Regions from separate parts of the Vibrio sp. 2033 genome, predicted to be linked through region 1. Evidence: riboswitches for the same ligand, from Rfam matches in the RefSeq annotation. Region 1 holds a riboswitch; each other region holds the start of a gene.
The links. A riboswitch is a leader RNA that binds a small molecule or an ion and turns the genes downstream of it on or off. The one in region 1 is predicted to bind thiamine pyrophosphate.
Positions count from the first base shown of each region.

Region 1 (5,423 bases):
CTACTTGGCGTTGATAGCGAAGGAACTGCTTATCCGTGAGCATTCTCGCCTCTCTTGGTATGCGCTAATTCACTATTCTGATCAGTAAACGTTAGCTGTCTTTCTTTCATCAGTTGTGCAAAGAACTCAATGACGGACTGAGGTGATTCTGCCAACGTAATAGCTCGCACAACTGCCAAACTAGAGACGCCCATGCGCCAAACTTGGTCTGCATTAGATTGGTCAATACCACCAATCGCAACCGTCGGAAAGCCAAGCACATAGTCACTTACTTCTTTGTCTTTTGAAGTTCTGAAAGCAGCCTCTGTATTTGTATAAGGAATGCTATCAATCAGCTTTTGATACAAAGCCAAGCGCACCAAACCTTGTGGTTTCGATGGCATCTGTTTTGTGGTGGTTGGGAAAATATGCCCTAGCGCGATGTAACTAGGATGAATTTGTACGATGCGCAGTAGCTCATAATAACCATGAGTAGAAAGACCAAGACGAATGCCGGCTTTAGTTATCTGAGCCAAATTCGATTCTTCTATGTCTTCTTGTCCTAGGTGAACGCCATAAGCGCCATGCTTGATTGACAACTGCCAGTAGTCATTTATGAACACTTGTGCTTGATACTGACGACCTAGCTCAATTGCTCGAATGATCTGTTGTTCTAAATCGGCTTGTTGTGGGTTCTTGATTCGCAGTTGAATAGTGTTGATGCCTAGTGGCAGTAGACGCTCAATCCAAGCAACATCATCAACGACTGGATAGAGCCCTAGACTTTGCTTAGTCAGAGTTGGAAAGCTAACGCTCTCGCCTTGTGCAGACCAACCAACTTGAATACCTAGTCGGTTATCCTCCAGTACAGGTGTGGGGAAATCATCAAATTGGTCAGCCCACCGAGTAGATCTTCCCTCATCAAGGTTGTCATTCAACAGTGTTTCACGTGAAACATTCGCTTGCTGAGTTAGCATTCCTCGAGCAAGTGTTAACGCATCTTCGATAGGAAAATCGAGTACTGTCAGCGTTACTATCCAAGCAAGGTGATGTTCAGGATTGAACATTGCGTTGAATTTGGACTTAACGGAAAGCGCTCTCACTTCGTTGTTAATTGGGTGACGCCAGATATCAAGCTGAAGCACTTTCTCCTTTTCATCGGATACCTGCGTATCAGCAATGCCAATATAAATCGCTTTCGACGGTTGCTTAGCACACGCTTCTACCGATAAAGCAGAGCGGTAATGGAACACAAATGAACTCTCATGCTCAGAGTCATAACCATCAATAAGATCTGTCGTTATACGTGTGGTCTGTTGGTCGCGAACAAGCTGAATAGATTGAGTTGGGCTCACACCCAACTCAATGTCTTCGATGCTAAAACCCTGTTCTTTCGCCAACAACAAACATTGCTGAACTAAACCAGTCAGTTCAATCAATGATGACGGAATAAGGATTTTGCTCATTAGTCACTTACCTCGGCATGTGCTGCTGGGTGGTATAGTTCAGAACCTGACTCTCTAAATTCTTGCGATTTCTGACGCATCCCCTCAAGAGGATCATCCAGCATTTTGATCGATATAGCTTGGTCCGCAGCAACTTGCTCAGTGTCTTTCGCATACTCTCGTACCTCTTGCGAGATCTTCATCGAGCAGAACTTTGGTCCACACATCGAACAGAAGTGAGCAACTTTGCCGGACTCTTGAGGCAAGGTTTCATCATGGAAAGCACGAGCAGTATCTGGGTCGAGCGACAAGTTAAATTGATCTTCCCAACGGAACTCGAAGCGAGCTTTAGAAAGCGCATTATCACGAACTTGAGCGCCAGGGTGCCCTTTCGCTAAATCAGCGGCGTGCGCAGCAAGCTTGTAAGTGATCATGCCTACTTTCACGTCTTCTTTGTTTGGTAAGCCAAGATGCTCTTTAGGAGTTACGTAGCAAAGCATTGCACAGCCATACCAACCAATCATGGCAGCGCCGATGCCTGAAGTAATATGGTCGTAACCAGGAGCGACGTCTGTCGTCAGCGGACCAAGGGTATAGAAAGGAGCCTCATGACAGTGCTCTAACTGCTCTTCCATGTTCTCTTTGATCATATGCATTGGAACATGACCAGGACCTTCGATTATCACCTGTACGTCGTATTCCCACGCTATCTTGGTCAACTCACCAAGAGTGCGAAGCTCTGCAAATTGCGCTTCGTCGTTAGCATCGGCTACCGAGCCAGGGCGCAGACCATCACCAAGAGATAGTGCGACATCGTACTTAGCACAGATTTCACAGATCTCTCGGAAGTGGGTATATAAGAAGCTTTCTTGGTGATGCGCTAAACACCATTTCGCGATGATAGAACCACCACGAGAGACGATGCCAGTAACGCGTTTTGCAGTCATTGGCACATAACGAAGTAGTAAACCGGCATGGATAGTAAAGTAGTCAACGCCCTGCTCTGCTTGCTCAATCAGGGTATCGCGCATCACTTCCCAGTTAAGGTTTTCCGCAACACCGTTCACTTTCTCAAGCGCTTGGTACATTGGCACGGTACCGATCGGAACCGGACTGTTACGTAGAATCCACTCGCGAGTTTCGTGAATATTGCGTCCAGTAGAGAGATCCATAACGGTATCGCCACCCCAGCGCGTCGCCCACACTAGTTTCTCTACTTCTTCTTCAATCGAAGAAGTGACCGATGAGTTACCGATGTTGGCGTTCACTTTGACCAAAAAGTTACGCCCAATGATCATTGGTTCGGATTCTGGGTGGTTGATATTAGAAGGGATAATAGCGCGACCTTCGGCGACTTCTTTACGCACAAACTCTGCAGTAATGTCCTTTGGTAGGTTCGCACCAAAGCTTTGACCCGGATGCTGTTGATTCAGCACTTCATCGCGATACTTGGCACGCCCCATGTTTTCACGCAGCGCGATATATTCCATTTCTGGGGTAATAATACCTTTGCGAGCATAGTGCAATTGGGTCACACAATGGCCATCTTTGGCACGTCGAATACGTGGTAGATTACCGTAACGAAGATCGTCTAGTGTTTCGTCTTCTAAGCGTTCTTTGGTGTACACCGAGCTTACTTCATCAAGTAGCTCAGTATCGGCACGCTCTTCAATCCACCCTTCTCTCAGCTTAGGTAAGCCGCTATAGAGGTCTATGGTGTGCTCTGGATCTGTGTATACACCCGAGGTATCGTAAACGCGTACTGGCTCATTAGGCTCGAAAATAGGCGCTTCTTTTGTGCCTCCAATAAGGCTATCGGCGAGTGATATTTCACGCATTGGCACACGAATATCTGGACGTGAGCCTTCTACGTAGACTTTGCTTGAATTGGGGTACGGTTGTACCGAGAGTGTATCAATGAACTGTTTTGCTTCCAGTCTCGCTTGTTTGCGACTCGACATAGCATTTTTCCTTGCTTTGTTATACTAGATAAAAAGTAATTGGATAAAAATGCTTGGCGGATAGATGCGACAAGAGGAGTCAAATTAAGGCTAGTTAAAGCTTACGATATTTGCCTGTAACAACATTCGACTTTTGATAGATCAACCAGAAAGAACTCCGGTGTGAATATCTTCTCTTGTTCCCTTCGCAGATTCTAATCTGATCAGGTTCAACGGATCCCGAATTAACGGTCTCAGCCTTATGGCACTCCGACAAGTGATGTCAGTATATAAAAACGGCTTGGTGAAACCAAGCCGACCTGTTCAATTTTTAACTACTTTGCTAGCTGCGCATCAATAATTGAAAGCCTATCCACGCAGCTGAAATACTTAACACGACATTCAACAATACGTTCAACCCCATCTTAAAGAAAGCGCCCTGCTGCATAAGCAACACATTATCCATCGAGAAGGTGGAAAACGTCGTTAGTGCCCCTAAAAAACCCAAGCCAATCACTTGTCGCCAAGGTTCCGTTGCCAAAAGTTCATTATCGAAAGCTGCTATCAATAAGCCCATCATAAATGAGCCAACAACGTTAACGGTTAACGTACCATATGGAAAACCACGCCCCAATAAAATGACACAAAGTTCAGAAATTAAGTAACGAGAACATGCACCAAATGCACCACCCAATGCAATAAAACCCAAAACGGATAGTTGTCCCATAATTCCCCCAGAAAATTTAATGGCGACATTGTAATCAAATTTACGGCAATAGTGATTATACAATCTTAGAATTCAGCAAAGTATAGCGCTTAAAACTTATCAAGATTTTAAAAGTTACAGGAGTCACTTTACTTCAATGTAACCCATCAAACCCGTCTTCATATGTTCAATTACATGACAATGGTACATCCAACGCCCTGGGTTATCTGCAACAAATGCCGCTTTCGCACTGCCGTTTTTTCCAAGTAAGACCGTATCGGTATGAAACGGTTCGTCGAGTTTTTTGCCATCTAACTCAAGAACCGTAAATGTGTGTCCATGAAGATGAATAGGATGATGATATTGGGTGACGTTCTTTAGGTTGAAGATATAGGTTTTTCCCATCTCCAATGTTGAAAGCGGCGCTGGAATATTATCTTTGCTCATTCCCTCCCAAGCCCGTTTGTTCATCAGCCAGAACTTAGGTATCGCTTTGCCCGATTTATCAGCAGGAGTGATCGCCCCCTCCCACTCAAACACATAATCGATTTGCTCTGCATTTTTCAAATCGAGAGCTGGCACAGGGTTGAGAGGTAATAAAGGCAGTTTCTGGTTGCTCGGCAAGTCAGACTCAACAACGTCAAACTCGCACAAAGGGAATGGGAAGCGTCCTTTCATTTGACGCACATAAACACGTGTTCCAGCCTTCGGAGCAATCAATCCGACATCTAACCTCATTCCTGGACCAATTTTATGCTGAGTGAGCTTATAAGGCGTTTTAACAGGGTTACCATCAATAGCAATAACCCAAGCCTCTGCACCTTCAATAGCGATCGGGTAAGTAATGGTGTTATCGACGTTAGCAATTCTTAATCGCGTGGTAGCATTCTGCTTCAGCGTATAAACAGGTTCATGCACACCATTGACGCTACTCCACTCTCCGGGAGTCCCCATACGAGCGCTCAAGCGCGGTACCATAAGGTTCTTCCACTGACCTTGTTTGTCTAAATGCCAATGCTTTAGAACTATTTCCTGTTCTTCATCAAATAGAACAGGCTCAGCCTCTTCAACGATAATTAGCCCAACTAAGCCCATACCAAGTTGCTTAACGCTATTCATGTGGGGGTGATACCAAAACGTGCCTGCATCTGGTGGTGTAAATTCATAAACGAATGTTTCACCCGGCATGATAGGCGGCTGGCTTAAGAAAGGTACACCATCCATTTCAATAGGGATTCGCAAGCCATGCCAGTGGATTGTAGTCGGCTCTGAAAGCTTGTTAGTAAACCGAATTATAACTTTCTCGCCTTGGCGACAACGAATCACAGGCGCTGGAATCGAACCATTAAATGC
Region 1 is NZ_JAWOVC010000027.1:32,578-38,000, forward strand. Features, by position in the region: gene R7P74_RS22205 (HesA/MoeB/ThiF family protein) at 1-43, opposite strand, end outside; gene R7P74_RS22210 (thiamine phosphate synthase) at 30-1,445, opposite strand; gene thiC (phosphomethylpyrimidine synthase ThiC) at 1,445-3,385, opposite strand; TPP riboswitch at 3,549-3,647, opposite strand; gene crcB (fluoride efflux transporter CrcB) at 3,708-4,091, opposite strand; gene R7P74_RS22225 (multicopper oxidase family protein) at 4,215-5,423, opposite strand, start outside.

Region 2 (5,423 bases), on a different contig from region 1:
TATCGTTCGCGTAAACATCGAGCTTTTGCTGATCTTCACCTTGGACATTTTCCGTGCCTACAGCACCAGTGATATCACCGAGACCCGCTGCGTTGATTTCGCGGTTAACGATTTTTGCAGCTAAACGAATGGAGGCTAAAAGGGATGATAGATCACCGCTAGCGTGGGGGAAATCCGCTTGTTTTTCGACAATGAACTCGCCTAGGGTGCGCAGTCCTGACATGGTTAATCCTTACATTTTCATTTCATTGGGGGTAGTGCGCAAGTGAGCATCTCTTTATGGATGTTAAACGATTGCGCTGGATGTAAGTTTAAGTCGCAGATCTTTTTAATGGTAATGAAGTAACTGTTTGAGATCTCAATTTATTTGTAGACTTGTTTGAGGGATTCATCAGTAAGCAAGAGGTTGTACAGTCTGTGTTCAACCTTGTCATATTTGTGAAAGGGACTGCAAGAAGAAGGCTAAAGTCACTCGCTTTTCAGGCGGTAATCGCGATAATGAAAGCATTAAAAAACGCATTACAAGGTTTAGCTTATGCACATTCATATCTTGGGTATCTGTGGCACATTTATGGGCGGCGCAGCGATTCTAGCGCGCCAATTAGGACATAAAGTCACTGGTTCTGATGCCAACGTTTATCCGCCAATGAGCACACTGCTTGAGTCTCAAGGTATTGAAATTATTGAAGGCTTTGACCCGTCTCAACTCGACCCTCAACCAGATCTTGTGGTGATTGGTAATGCGATGAGCCGTGGTAACCCTTGTGTCGAGCATGTGCTCAACACTAACATGCGTTACACCTCTGGCCCGCAGTGGCTCAACGAGTTTTTGCTGCATGATCGTTGGGTATTGGCGGTATCGGGTACACATGGGAAAACGACCACGTCGAGCATGCTTGCTTGGATACTTGAAGATTGTGGTTATCAACCGGGTTTCTTAGTCGGTGGGGTACTCGGTAACTTCGGAGTGTCTGCTCGTTTGGGTGAAAGTATGTTTTTTGTCGTTGAAGCGGACGAATATGACAGTGCTTTTTTCGATAAGCGTTCTAAGTTTGTGCATTACCATCCTCGCACTTTAATCATGAATAACCTTGAGTTCGATCATGCTGATATCTTCGATGATCTAGAAGCGATCAAACGCCAATTCCATCATTTAGTGCGAACTGTACCGGGCAATGGATTGATCTTAGCGCCGAGGCAGGATCAAGCGTTAGCGGATGTATTAGAGCGTGGTTGCTGGACAGAAAAGCAGTTTTCAGGTGTTGATGGTGACTGGCAAGCGCACAAATTAGTGCTTGATGGCTCAAAATTTGACGTTGCGTTGCAAGGCGAGAAGGTTGGTACCGTCGAATGGAATTTGGTGGGTGACCACAATGTGGATAATGCGCTGATGGCAATCGCTGCTGCACGACATGTTGGAGTCACTCCGGATCTTGCTTGCCAAGCATTAGGGCGTTTCATCAATACCAAGCGCCGTTTAGAGCTGAAAGGTGAAGAACAAGGTGTGACGGTTTACGATGATTTTGCGCATCACCCAACGGCAATTGAACTTACAGTCGGTGGTTTGCGTAACAAGGTAGGTGAAAAACGCATCCTTGCTGTGTTAGAGCCGCGTTCTGCCACCATGAAGCGTGGCGTACACAAAAACACACTTGCAGAGTCACTACACAGTGCAGATGAAGTCTTCTTGTTCCAGCCAGATAATATCGAGTGGTCTGTGCAAGACATTGCCGACCAATGCACACAGCCAGCGTTTGTCGATGCGGATATAGATAACTTTGTAGCCAAGATCGTCGAACGTGCGCGACCAGGTGACCAAATTCTAGTCATGAGCAACGGTGGCTTTGGTGGTATTCACGGAAAACTTCTTGAGCAGTTAAAACAAAAAGCCTGATTGATATGCAAAACAAAACACAACCCTCTCATAAAAAAGCCATCACGTTGGCATTAACGGGTGCTTCTGGTGCTCCCTACGGCCTTCGTCTTTTAGAATGCTTGGTTGCGGCGGATTATCATGTCTACGTTCTGATTTCTTCGGCGGCTCGTGTTGTGATGGCAACCGAGCATAATCTTAAGCTACCAAGTGGCCCAGAAGCGGCGCAGCAAGCATTAGTAGAGCACCTGAACTGCAATCCAAATAACATCACCGTTTGCGGTAAAGACGATTGGTTCTCGCCGGTTGCGTCTGGTTCTGCTGCACCCAAGCAAATGGTGGTTTGCCCATGTTCTGCGGGAAGCGTTGCAGCGATTGCGCATGGTATGTCAGATAACTTGATCGAGCGGGCCGCTGATGTGGTAATGAAAGAGCGCGGGCAGCTGTTGCTCGTGGTTCGCGAAACACCATTTTCAACGCTACATCTGGAGAACATGCACAAACTGTCGCAAATGGGCGTCACCATCATGCCAGCAGCTCCAGGCTTCTATCATCAGCCAAAGAGTATTGAAGACTTAGTGGATTTTATGGTGGCGAGAATTCTTGACCACTTAGGTATTGAGCAAGGTTTGGTGCCTCGTTGGGGTTATGACCAGCGCTCGTGAGCTGATTGTGTAACCACTCAAATACCTTTACAATCCATCCAACTCATCGGGGAGCAAACCCATTTAGCATTGAGTCAATCAATGCATTGGGGCGCTGAGACCTAAGTGTTTAACTAGGGACCCGTATTACCTGAACCAGATAATGCTGGCGTAGGAATTGAGTCTGGATATTGGAAGTCCTTAATAGCCGCCTCAAACCCTGTGCCGCTCAACTTATTTCTCTGAAATACTCATGGAGAGCGAGCAGTGAAACCCACTCTAAATCTGATTGCCTTAGCTGCAATCACCTCTACTTCAGCGTTTGCCGCTGAAAACACATTAACCATCTATACCTACGACTCTTTTGCCGCAGATTGGGGGCCGGGTCCTAAAATCGAGCAAGCTTTTGAAGCAAAATGTGGCTGTGACGTTAACTTCGTAGCGTTGGACGATGGTGTGTCGATTCTGAATCGTCTTCGTCTTGAAGGCGGTAATAGCAAAGCGGACATCGTATTAGGTTTGGATAACAATCTGATGGCAGAAGCGAAGAAAACCGGTCTGCTTGCCGAGCACAATGTAGATACGTCCAATACAGTGTTACCAAACGGTTGGAGCGACACGACGTTTGTACCGTACGATTACGGCTACTTCGCGTTTGTGTACAACAAAGAGAAAATGACTAATCCGCCGAAAAGCATGAAAGAGCTGGTGGAAACGCGCGACGATCTGAAAGTGATTTACCAAGATCCGCGGACTTCAACGCCGGGCCAAGGCTTGATGCTATGGATGAAATCTATTTATGGCGACGATGTGACGCAAGCGTGGCAGAAGCTAGCGAGCAAAACCGTAACGGTCACGAAAGGTTGGTCTGAAGCGTATTCCATGTTCCTCAATGGTGAGTCCGATTTAGTGCTTTCTTACACCTCCTCACCTGCGTACCACTTAATTGCGGAAAACGATTCGAAGTTTGCGACGGCGAATTTTGCTGAAGGCCACTACATGCAAGTTGAAGTCGCCGCCAAAGTGAAAGGGGCAAAAAATTCAGAACTTGCTGATCAATTTATGAGTTTCATTTTAAGTGATGAGTTCCAATCGGCGATGCCAACGGGTAACTGGATGTACCCAGTCACTGACGTTGAGTTACCTAAAGGTTTTGAAACTTTGAGTGTTCCAAGCAAGTCGTTGAGCTTTAGTGCTGATGAAGTGGCAAAAATGCGTAAGTCTTGGATTCGCGAATGGCAAAGCGCATTGACGTTTTAGCTGACGTTTCCACCCTCATCTGAATGAGATAGGTTTTACCTTTGAATTCTGTTCCAAAAATAGGTTTAGGGGTCGCGATGATCATCGCGACCTTTGTTATTTCTGCCCTAGGTGCTTTGATTGTTCAAGCCCCTTCACTTGATGTGTCTGTGGTATGGGGCGACCCGTACTATCAACATGTCACCAAGTTCAGTTTCTACCAAGCGTTTCTTTCCACATTGCTCAGTGTTGGCTTTGCCATTCCAGTAGCGCACGCACTTTCGCGTCGCCAATTTATTGGTAAATCATTACTGCTTAAGCTGTTTGCATCGACACTGGTTTTGCCGGTTTTGGTTGGTGTTTTTGGGCTGTTAGCGATTTATGGCAACAGTGGTTTGTTGGCGCAGTGGTTGCAAAGTTTCGACACTAAACTGCCATTCTCTATTTACGGTTTGAACGGCATTTTACTCGCCCATGTGTTCTTTAATTTACCTTACGCGGCACGATTGCTTCTGCAAGCCTTGGAGTCTATTCCTGCCGAGCAGCATAAGCTTTGCGCGCATCTTGGGATGAGCCATTGGGATAAGTTTCGCTGGGTAGAATGGCCGCGTTTAAGGCAGCAGCTTCCCCACGTTTGTGGGTTGGTGTTTATGTTGTGCTTTACCAGTTTTGCCACTGTAATGGCGTTGGGGGGCGGGCCAAAATCCACCACCATTGAATTGGCCATTTACCAAGCGATTAAGTTTGATTTTGATTTACAAGCTGGGGCGTTATTGGCGCTGTGGCAGATGCTGTTATGTGGACTGCTTGCTATTGGAGTGCAGAAGTTAACAAGGCCTGTTTCTATCAGTGCTGGAAGCACATCGGTACAGCAATATTTAACGAAGGATCATGGGTGGTCAAAAGCTTGGGATAGCTTTTGGATCATAGGTGCCTTTTTACTGGTAATACCGCCGTTATTGATGGTGTTACTGAGTGGCATCAACCAACAAGTTTGGACAGTATTAACCGATGAGCGTTTTTGGTTTGCGCTATTGAACTCCCTCAAAGTCGCCTGTGTCGCTAGCGTGCTTGCGGTCGCTGCAGGGGTGTCCATACTATTGACCAGTCGCCGTTGGCGGTTGCAGTACAAAAACACGCGAGCCGATCAGATAGAGTTAATCGGCACCATTATTTTGGTGACTCCAGGTCTGGTGATTAGCACCGGTTTATTCTTACTACTGCGCGCATTTACCGATGTTTTTAGCTTGGCATTTTTTGTCGTGATTTTGGTGAACGGTTTGATGGCTTTGCCTTACGTGATCAAAACGCTAGCGCAGCCAATGCTGCACATTGAACAACAGTATCAGTATGTATGTGCCAGCTTAGGCATGCGTGGCTGGCAACGGTTTAAAGTGGTGGAGTGGCAGGCGCTACGCAAGCCGTTTGCACATGCGTTTGCGATCAGCTTTATGTTTGCAATAGGGGATTTAAGTGCCATCGCACTGTTTGGTGGACAAGAGTTTCGTACCTTACCTCTGTATTTGTTCCAGTTGCTTGGCAGTTATCAGATGGACGCAGCTGCGGTGGTATCGGTGACCCTATTGTTGTTGAGTGTGGGCTGTTTTGCCTTGATTGAGAAAGTATTGAAAACGAAGGAGAGAGCGTAATGTTAGTGTTGGATGATG
Region 2 is NZ_JAWOVC010000004.1:76,588-82,010, forward strand. Features, by position in the region: gene fbp (class 1 fructose-bisphosphatase) at 1-223, opposite strand, end outside; gene mpl (UDP-N-acetylmuramate:L-alanyl-gamma-D-glutamyl-meso-diaminopimelate ligase) at 536-1,894, shown strand; gene R7P74_RS07945 (flavin prenyltransferase UbiX) at 1,900-2,538, shown strand; TPP riboswitch at 2,576-2,712, shown strand; gene thiB (thiamine ABC transporter substrate binding subunit) at 2,785-3,777, shown strand; gene thiP (thiamine/thiamine pyrophosphate ABC transporter permease ThiP) at 3,819-5,405, shown strand; gene thiQ (thiamine ABC transporter ATP-binding protein) at 5,405-5,423, shown strand, end outside.
Region 2: linked by a shared signal. The riboswitch ahead of thiB (thiamine ABC transporter substrate binding subunit) and the one ahead of thiC (phosphomethylpyrimidine synthase ThiC) in region 1 are both predicted to bind thiamine pyrophosphate.

Region 3 (5,423 bases), on a different contig from region 1:
GTCCTCTTTTTTGTTTCTATAGGGATGCTAAGTTTACTTACCACCAATGCTCAAACGAGCAAAACGAACGTCTGGCGAGAAGAAAGTTCGGCTATCGTTAATTAACTGAGTATCACCCACTGCCTCAACTTCTTGCAGCATCTTGTAGAAGTTACCCGCTACCGTGATCCCACGAACTGGTTGAACGCGCTCTCCATCACGGCACAAGAAGCCACTCGCACCAAATGAGAAATCACCACTCACTGCATCCGCACCAGAATGGACACCTTGAAGCTCGACTAACTCTAGGTACTCTCCCGCTTTTACTTCTGATGCACTGCTGTTGCCTGTCGCAATCACTTTGTGATTCGCTGATACGTCTAAGCTCGATTTTGCACCGCGAGCGGCACTTGCCGTCGACACTGCACCCAAATAATTCGCTGTTTGGCTATTGTGCAATAGCGTATTCAGTTGGCCATTAGCAATCATCACATTGTCTTGAGTAGCAAAGCCTTCACTATCAAAACTTGCGATTGCCATACCATTTGGCATGTAAGCCGTATCAGTAAAGGTAATTAAATCACTCGCAACACGTTGACCAAGCTTATCACCCAGTGGCGTAATGCCTTTCATCGCGCTTACGCCAGAGAAAGCACTGCCGAAAGCACCGAATAAACTTGCCAGCGCATTGATGTGGAAAATAGCGGGGTAGTTACCCGTCGCAACCGGTACACCTTCAAGAAGATCACGAGCAAGCTTGTAACCGCCTTCTATACAATAAGCTGGAGCCAACTCATCAAAACGGCGACCTAGCGACATTCTTCCCGCCATCGACTGTTTGCCGTCTTTTTCAAACAAGGTATACGCGTAACAAGTGAACGATCGCTCGAAATGTTGACATAACGTACCTTGAGTATTCGCGATGATGAGCTGAGTTTCACCGTCACTGTAACCATTGTATGGTGCGCTAGAAGCGTGAGGCAGAGCCACTACGCCTTGCTCAAGTGCGAGAGACAGTTCAATTTTTTCATCAACCGAAGTTGTGTCTTCTTGAGCAATCTCAGCCACGTCAGTCGTGATTTGGCTGTTCACACAACTAATGGTCTGATGTTCATCTTGCTTGGAAAAACGAGCGCTTTGCAGTGCATTAGTCAGCATCAAATCTAAGCTTGGTTGTTCTAACGACTCAGAATAGCTCGTTGCAACACGCGCATCTTTCACAACACGAACACCCAGCACTTGGCTTGAGCTTACTTTGTACTCATCCAGCTTTCCTTGGTTCGCTTTCAGAGAAAAGCTGCTGTTGCGGTTTACAATGACGTCCGCTTCTGCACCTTGGCGTTTTGCTTCTGATAGGACGTAATCAACCGCATTAAGAAGTTGTTGTTCTTGGCTCATTAGTTACCGCCTCCTACCAGAATGTTATCGACTTTCAGTGTTGGCTGACCGACTGTTGTTGGTACTGAACCACTTACGGAACCACACATGCCCGGCGCAAGTGCCATGTCTTTGCCGACCATGCTGATTTCTTTCAACACTTTTGGACCCGTGCTGATCAGCGTTGCTGTTTTCAGAGGCTTGGTGATTTTGCCATTTTCAATGAGATAAGCTTCACGAACAGCAAAGTTAAACTCACCCGTACCCGGTTGAACCGAGCCACCGCCCATCTTCTTCGCATAGATACCACGCTCGATGCCTGCCAGCATGTCATCAAGTGAATGCTCGCCCTCTTCGATAAAGGTATTACGCATACGCGAGGTTGGTGCGAACTTGTAGTTTTGACGACGACCAGAACCCGTAGGTTCGTAACCTGTCTTCATGCCACCCATTTTATCGACCATAAAGCTGGTTAGCTTACCGTCTTTGATCAATTGGGTACGCTGAGTCTTCATGCCTTCGTCATCAACATGAATCGAGCCCCATTCGTTGGTCATGGTGCCATCATCGACTGCATTCACCGCGGTGTGAGCAACCATTTCGCCCATCTTGTCGTGGAATACTGATGCTTTCTTCGCAACTGAAGTGGTTTCTAGCAAGTGACCACATGCTTCATGGAAGATAACGCCGCCAAAGCCGTTACCAATCACCACCGGCATTTCACCCGATGGACAAGCATCCGCGCCAAGTTTTACTAACGCTTGCTGCGCGATAGTTTGACCTAGCTCTTTGGCATCAAGCTGTTCACTGAATTCCCAACCAGCAAGAGCGCCAGGACCTTCCATACCAGAAGACTGCTCATTACCTTTTTGCGCGACAGTGTTACCAGCAACACGAATGTAGTGGCGAGTATCGTCAACGTGTAGACCTTCTGAGTTGAAGATAGACACTTGTTGCTCGCGCTGAAGAACGCTGCCAATAAACTGGCTGATATGCTCACTCTCAGCACGTGCGGCTTGGTCAACTTTCAATAGAAACGCGATTTTTGAATCTAGGTTAGCATCCTTACTTAGCGGCATGCGGCAACCATGTTGGATTGGGTAGCGGTTCAAATTCAAAGAACCCGCTGACGCGATTTGCTCACGCTTGTCTTTTGCAGCAAGCAGCGAGGTTACGCGCTTTAGTTCGGCTTCATCTGTGCTGTTGGTGTAACCGTAAAGCACCTTATGACCGAAAAAAAGACGAATACCGATACCAAAATCGATACCCGAGTTAACCTTATCCACTTCACCAGATGCGATCTGGACAGTGTTGGTTTGGTGATGTTCAACGAATAGTTCAGCGAAATCAGCCCCCAAAAAGAGAGCATGATCGATCACTGACTTCGCTGTTACAGAATTAAGCATGAAGTCTCCTTGCTCGATGATCGTCTTAGCCTTCCTAATTAACTGTGAAAAAGTTCAACAAAGTTAAATTGGCAACACGTTAAATTTTAACAGTTTTTTAACCTTGTTTTGTGCTAATCCTTGCTTAACGAGACCACGATTATTTATTAAATATTCCAGGTTCTGCTCATTCACCAGAGCGTTGCACTAGTAAATTCCACCCAGCAAACCATTTAGGTGCTTACTTTATCACTCACCTCGCATAATTGAATACTCATTATAATTACGCTCAAAAAACGTATCCCTTCCGCAATGGTCCTGCTATCATCCGAACGAAATAGTCGGGGGGCCACACGACAAGTGTTGGCTGAGATCGAAATTCGAGACCCGTTGAACCTGATTCAGTTAGCACTGACGTAGGGAACTATGCACACTTTGCCTTTCGTCGCCCCTCTTAGGTAAGCGATAGCGATCGAAAAATCGATCTATCTGCAACGGTCAAAGTCAGTTCCTATACGTCTTGTAGTAGGAGCGACCATGACGCAGCAATCACAACCTCATTCACATCAAACGCCAGCCTTGCCTACCCCTGTTGTCTTAACCATCGCAGGCTCCGACAGCGGCGGCGGCGCAGGCATCCAAGCCGATATCAAAGCGATGTCCGCAACTGGCAGCTTTGCCTGCTCAGTGATTACCGCCATCACCTCACAAAACACGCAAGGCGTTTCTGCGATTTTCCCTATTCCTCTTGATCACGTTGAAACCCAACTCGATGCAGTGTTTACCGATCTCAATATTGTGGCGGTAAAAGTCGGCATGCTGGCGGATTCGAACATCATTAAAGTCGTTGCTAACAAGATTAAGCAATACCAACCTAAACATCTTGTGATTGATCCCGTCATGGTCGCCACCAGCGGCGATTTGCTACTTGAGCAATCAGCAATCAGCACATTAAAAGAAGAACTAATTCCACTGGCAGACATCATCACTCCTAACCTGCCAGAAGGTGCAGCATTGACGGGTAAGCCAGTGCCTCAATCAGAATCTGAAATGAACGATATGATTACCGACCTTCGTGCACTTGGTGCCAAAGCTATTCTGCTCAAAGGCGGTCATCTTGAAGAAAATGAAAACAGCAACGATCTGCTGATCATGCAAGACTGTGCCGAGTTAATCAGCGCCAAGCGTTTTCCGACCAAAAACACACACGGTACGGGCTGTACACTGTCTTCCGCCATTGCGTCTTACCTTAGCCAAGGCAACAACCTACACAAAGCGGTGCACCTTGGTAAGCAGTACATCAGCCAAGCTATCGCACACGCTGATGAATTGGATGTCGGTAAAGGTCACGGCCCTGTGAATCACTTCTTTGCGGGTCATACCTATGTTCGCTAACGCGATTGGCATTCAGCTTTCCGATGCTAGCCTGCGATACAAAGATAGCCAAACACCGACTTTAGCAGGAATGAACATGACCATTCCCGTCGGTAAATGGACGGTATTACTCGGACGAAGTGGCTGCGGGAAAACCACAATATTGCGTTACTTAGCTGGCCTACTGGATGACCAAGTTGACTGGCATGGCGAACTCATCACAACCGATGGCGCTGCACTGCATGACCGTATCGCTTACATGGCTCAACAGGATTTATTGCTACCGTGGTTGAATGTGTTAGACAACGTCTGCCTCAGTTCTCGATTTTCTCAAGAGCAAGCACCAGAGCAAAATAGACAACGTGCACTGACTTTACTCAGCCAAGTGGGACTCGCCGATTACGCGGATGCTAAGCCAGCTCAGCTCTCTGGCGGTATGAGACAGCGTGTTGCCCTTGCTCGTACTCTGATGCAAGACAAGCCTCTGGTTCTGATGGATGAGCCCTTCTCTGCGCTGGACGCGGTTACTCGCCATAAGTTGCAAACCTTGTCTGCCGAATTATTGAAAGATAAGACGGTTGTTCTGATTACCCACGACCCACAAGAAGCGGTGCGATTAGCTCATCAACTCTATGTATTGCAAGGCTCACCTGCGCAAGCTCAGCACTTGGTTGTTCCGGGTTCTACGCCTCCACGAGTTCTCGATGGAGAATGCGCGGCGCTACAACAAGCGATTTTGGACCAATTGGAGAAAGACTATGAGTGATATGACTCAGTACAACTCCGTTTCGGCACGTATTGGTAAAAAAGAAAGCGTGACACATCCGGCTCTGCGCTTGGTCATCAGCACTGCGGTGATCTTGGGATTGTGGCAGTTGGTCGTGGTGATATTCGATATGCCAAGCTTCATCTTACCTTCACCAATTGAAGTGCTGGATAGATTGGTCACTCGTTACGATGTCCTGCTCAAACATACTTGGGTTACCGCGCAAGAGATTTTACTTGGCTTGGCGCTTGGATTATCAATGGGTTTGCTGTTCGCATTGCAAATGCTGATGTTCGAGCCGCTCAAGCGTTGGTTACTGCCCATTCTGATTGCTAGCCAAGCGATCCCTGTGTTCGCCATCGCGCCAGTGCTCATGCTTTGGCTTGGTTACGGCATTGCATCGAAAGTTGTCATGGCGGCGATCATCATCTTTTTCCCCGTCACGACATGTTGCTATGACGGTTTGCGCAATACACCAACAGGTTACCTCGATCTTGCCAAGACCATGGGCGCGTCGAAATGGCAGCTACTTCGTCATATTC
Region 3 is NZ_JAWOVC010000034.1:14,833-20,255, reverse strand. Features, by position in the region: gene R7P74_RS23125 (TldD/PmbA family protein) at 34-1,377, opposite strand; gene R7P74_RS23120 (TldD/PmbA family protein) at 1,377-2,762, opposite strand; TPP riboswitch at 3,074-3,181, shown strand; gene thiD (bifunctional hydroxymethylpyrimidine kinase/phosphomethylpyrimidine kinase) at 3,279-4,136, shown strand; gene R7P74_RS23110 (ABC transporter ATP-binding protein) at 4,126-4,881, shown strand; partial or broken gene R7P74_RS23105 (ABC transporter permease) at 4,940-5,423, shown strand, end outside.
Region 3: linked by a shared signal. The riboswitch ahead of thiD (bifunctional hydroxymethylpyrimidine kinase/phosphomethylpyrimidine kinase) and the one ahead of thiC (phosphomethylpyrimidine synthase ThiC) in region 1 are both predicted to bind thiamine pyrophosphate.